Regions from separate parts of the Alcanivorax sediminis genome, predicted to be linked through region 2. Evidence: predicted binding sites of a transcription regulator. Region 2 holds the regulator's gene; the other holds the start of a gene.
The links. The regulator sigma-54, encoded in region 2, starts transcription at its own class of promoters, with help from an activator protein. The targets are predictions, from matches to a motif close to TGGCACNNNNNTTGCTNT.

Region 1 (2,188 bases), on a different contig from region 2:
CGCAGGCTGGCCCAGCTCCACTCTGGCTGCAACTCCACATCCAGCCCTTCGGCGGCGAAATACCCGGCTTCCTGGGCAACTGCCAGAGGAAGACTGTCCGTCAGCGGCATATAGCCGATACGCACTTTCATTATTCTTGCTCCGCAAGAGCCGGACGCCGGACGCTGGATGCCGGGCGCCGCAAAGGCTCATTCATCTCGACAGGACGCCTTTCCCGACTGACAGGTTTGGTCGATACATCCACCAGGCTGCGGGACTTTTTCAATGGCATCACTCGTCGCATGTTTTCTCCTGTTTTCGTGGGAGTGGTCGTTCGACCACGATTGGACTGAACAAGAATCGCGATGGAACCATCGCTCCCACAATAAATGCTACCCCTGCGCCTTCAGCATCTCGGCATAATCCAGCACCGAACGCGCCACCTGTATCAGGGGCTGGCCGGTGTTCATGGCCTGGCGTCGCAAGGTGCTGTAGGCATCCTGCTCATTCAGCCGGCGACGTTGCATCAGCAACCCTTTCGCCCGCTCGATAATCTTTCGTTCAGCCAACGCTTCGCGGGTCTGTTCCAGCTCCTCGCGCAGGGCCTGATATTCGCGGAACCGGGCCGTAGCCACACGCATCACGCCACGCACCCGGGTCAAATCGGTTTCACCGGCCACATAGGCACTGACACCCGCACGCAAGGCCGCCACCACCAGGTCTTCATCATCCTGGTTGCAGAACATGACCATCGGGCGCGGGATATCCCGCTGCACCAGCGCCATGCTTTCCAACGTGTCCCGGTCTGGCGCATCCATATCCACAATGACCACATCCGGGTTGCTGCTGCGCACCTTCTCAGCCAGGCCAGCGGCGCTGGTCAGGCGACACAGAATCTCGTGCCCCTCATCAATGAGGGCCCGTTCGAGAATCGCGGCGCGCGGTGGTTGGTCATCCACCAACATGATTTTCAGAGCCATAGCGTCTGGGGCATCCGGACAACAAGAGTTATCCAAATGATTTGCAACGGTTGTGCCAGTCATGCCAGTTCTAACCCTTTGTTTTAGTGTGTGTTTTATTTTTCACCAATAAAGCACCCAGAAAACGCACCCCATTGGTGCGCTCCCCGGTACCAAAAACGACCCAACAAGGATGCCGCTCAGTATTCCGCCGCATCAATCATGGTCGTGGCCAGTATGGTGTAGGCGGCGGTCCAGGCAGCCTCGGTGTCACCATCAAAGGCATCCCCCAACCCCTGGCCCAGAGTCCAGAGCAAGGCCTGTGCCACCGTGTCGTAATCCGCCGGCTTGACCCCATAGTCCTTGTGGCGCGCGCCCAGCTTCTGGACTGCCGGGACAATGGTGTCGAGCTTGTCCAGCCCCTTCACCGCCACCCCGATCATGGTCATCAGCTTCTTGCCCTGCTCTTCCATGTTGCCTTTGAAAAGGGGCTTGAGGGCCGGGTCAGTGGTGAACAGGCGATCATAAAACAGTGCGGCGGCCTGATCGGATATGCCTTCCACTTTCCCCCAGCTGTCTTGTACCAGTGCAATCTGTTCCGGAGTCATTGGTGTTTCTCCTGTTAGAAAAAAGATTAGGCTCTTTGCGAACCCAAAAACCAGTGAAGGGCTGCGCCTGACCACAGATGCCTCTCAACCCAAAGTAGCGAGACATCTTCGGCGAAGGTCCTTCAACCGGCTTACGTTGATAACGGGATGAAGTCCAGGTGAGGTGGACGCCCGTGGCCAGACTTCCGACCAGCTCCCACCCCACTCACCGCTTACATGGGCACCCGAATCACCACCCCCCCCATGACATCGCCCATTTCGAAGTCGGTCTTGGGCGAATCCTTGTGGTTGTTGTGGCATGCCACACAGGGAGCTGCCACCGCCACATCCGGATATACCGCGGTGTAGTAGGTGGTATCACCCAGCGTTTCTTCCCCGTAGAAATTCTGGCCCGGGTTATCCACGATGAACTGAAGCCCTTCTTTTTCCAGATCGGTCTTTGGCGCATTCTGGGCGTTGATCGGCCACAGTGACTGCAGGGAGTAAGTAAAGTCGCTGGTCATTTCACTGACGGCTTCAGCCCCGTAGCGGAACATCTGCGCCGGCAGCGGTGCACCGTTTTCCAGGTCTTCCCAGTATTCATGGGGCTTGATGCTGTCTGCCCCGGCAGGACCGAGACGGCCAATAATCATCTTGGTGTAG
Region 2 (2,188 bases):
ATAGTTAATAATGAATAACGTCGCGGGACAGGCTCCCCGTTTTGAACCGAAGGAGGCCGCGCCCAAGAGATGGGCGCGGCCTCCACGCTTGAAGCAGCCGAGCTATCTGACCGCGCAGCTATTAATTATTCATTATTAACTATTAACTCACCCCTCCCTACCACACAAGCATCACTGGCACAATTATTGCTAGTAAGACTTTGAAGCTGCTATTCTCAGGTTTTGGGGATCAATCACCAACCTGAGCAGTATGAAGCCCACACTACAATTACAAATCGGCCAGCAGCTGACCATGACGCCTCAGCTGCAGCAGGCCATCCGCCTCCTCCAGCTCTCCACTCTGGATCTACGCCAGGAGATTCAGCAGGCCGTGGAAAGCAATCCGCTGCTTGAGCTGGCTGACGATTTTGGTGACGATGCCCTCCCCGAAGCTGACGAAGAGCGTCAGGATGACGAACTCAATCCCGAGCGCGACGACGCCCTCGAAGAATTCGTGGACAGCGACCCAGGCATAGAAACCGAATGGGACGACGTCTATTCGGGCCAGAGCAGCAGCTCCGCCACCCTTCCTGACGACGCCGATGAATGGCAGCAGCGCCATTCCGTTTCCGGAAGCCTCCAAGACCACTTGCTGTGGCAGCTGAATCTGACCCCCATGAGCGATGTGGATCGCATCATCGCCATGGCCATCATCGAATCGGTAGACGACCGTGGTTACATGACCACGTCCATTGACGATATTGTCGAGATGGTCAACCAGCAAGAAGGCCTGCTTACTGAGGGTGACGAGCTGGAAGCTGATGAAGTGCTGGCAGTGCAGCACCGGCTGCAGCAGTTTGATCCTCTCGGCGTTGCCAGTATCGATCTGGCTGATTGCCTTGCCGTCCAGCTACGCCAACTGCCAGGGGACACCCCCTATCTGTCCCTGGCCATGGAATTACTGAAACACCTTGAGCTGCTGGAAAAGCATGACTATGCCGCCCTGAGAAGGGTGCTCCAGACCAGTGAGCAGGAGCTACTGGATGCCCTTTCGCTAATCCGTACACTCGATCCTGCACCCGGTGAGCAAATTGGCGAGAGCTCCGTAGACTATGCAGTACCAGACGTGATTGTGCGCCAGCACAATGGACGCTGGCAGGTCAGCCTCAATGATGACATCCTGCCCAAGGTGAACCTGCAGCAACAGTATGCCAGCCTTGCCAGGCAGACCTCCGGGGAAGATGGACAATACCTGAAAAACTGCGTGCAAGAAGCCAAGTGGTTCATCAAGAGTCTGCAAAGCCGCCACGACACCCTGCTCAAGGTGGCCACCCGCATTGTTGAAGTGCAGCAGGACTTCTTTGATTATGGCGAAGAAGCCATGAAACCCCTGGTACTCGCCGACATCGCCGAGGCCGTCGAGATGCACGAATCAACCATCAGTCGGGTTACCAACCAGAAATACATGATGACACCCCGCGGCGTCTTTGAGCTGAAATATTTCTTTTCCAGCCACGTGGGAACAGACGGCGGAGGCGAGTGTTCCTCCACCGCTATTCGTGCCATTATTAAGAAGCTGGTCGCCGCCGAGAATCCCCGCAAGCCGCTCAGTGATAACAAACTGGCCAGCTTGCTCAACGATCAGGGAATCAACGTAGCGCGCCGGACCGTTGCCAAGTATCGTGAGGCAATGAGAATACCGTCATCCAGTGCTCGCAAGCGTTTGGTGTAGGGCACGAATGACGGGCCCAACAAGCAGGTAAAGGAGCCAGCCATGCAAATTAATATCAGCGGTCATCACCTGGAAGTTACCGACGCTCTTCGCACTTATGTCGGCGACAAGTTCTCCCGTCTGGAAAGGCACTTCGACCAGATCACCAGCATCCAGGTAATTCTTTCTCCGGAACCGAAGACTCACAAGGCAGAATCCACCATCCATATTTCCGGGGCAGACCTGTTCGCCACCGCTGAAGCCGACGACATGTATGCGGCCATCGACAAACTGACCGACAAACTTGATCGTCAGATCCTCAAGCACAAGGAAAAGACCGTCAGCCACAAGCACGGTCACTAAACCGAAACGACAATTATGCGAGTTCGCGAAATACTCACCGAAGCACGTACCCATAGCGGAGTACAGGCCAGCAGCAAGAAACAGTTGCTGGATCAGGTTGCACAGCTGGCTGCGGCCGGCTGTGACACCCTGAAT

Region 1: the regulator sigma-54 is predicted to act here: its motif matches at 1,000-1,017, upstream of GFN93_RS15675 (ANTAR domain-containing response regulator).

The regions. Positions count from the first base shown of each region.
Region 1 is NZ_WIRE01000002.1:298,561-300,748, reverse strand. Features, by position in the region: gene GFN93_RS15680 (CmpA/NrtA family ABC transporter substrate-binding protein) at 1-131, opposite strand, end outside; gene GFN93_RS15675 (ANTAR domain-containing response regulator) at 372-959, opposite strand; gene GFN93_RS15670 (globin family protein) at 1,139-1,546, opposite strand; gene GFN93_RS15665 (Tll0287-like domain-containing protein) at 1,759-2,188, opposite strand, start outside.
Region 2 is NZ_WIRE01000004.1:71,398-73,585, reverse strand. Features, by position in the region: gene GFN93_RS16900 (RNA polymerase factor sigma-54) at 251-1,711, shown strand; gene hpf (ribosome hibernation-promoting factor, HPF/YfiA family) at 1,754-2,053, shown strand; gene ptsN (PTS IIA-like nitrogen regulatory protein PtsN) at 2,069-2,188, shown strand, end outside.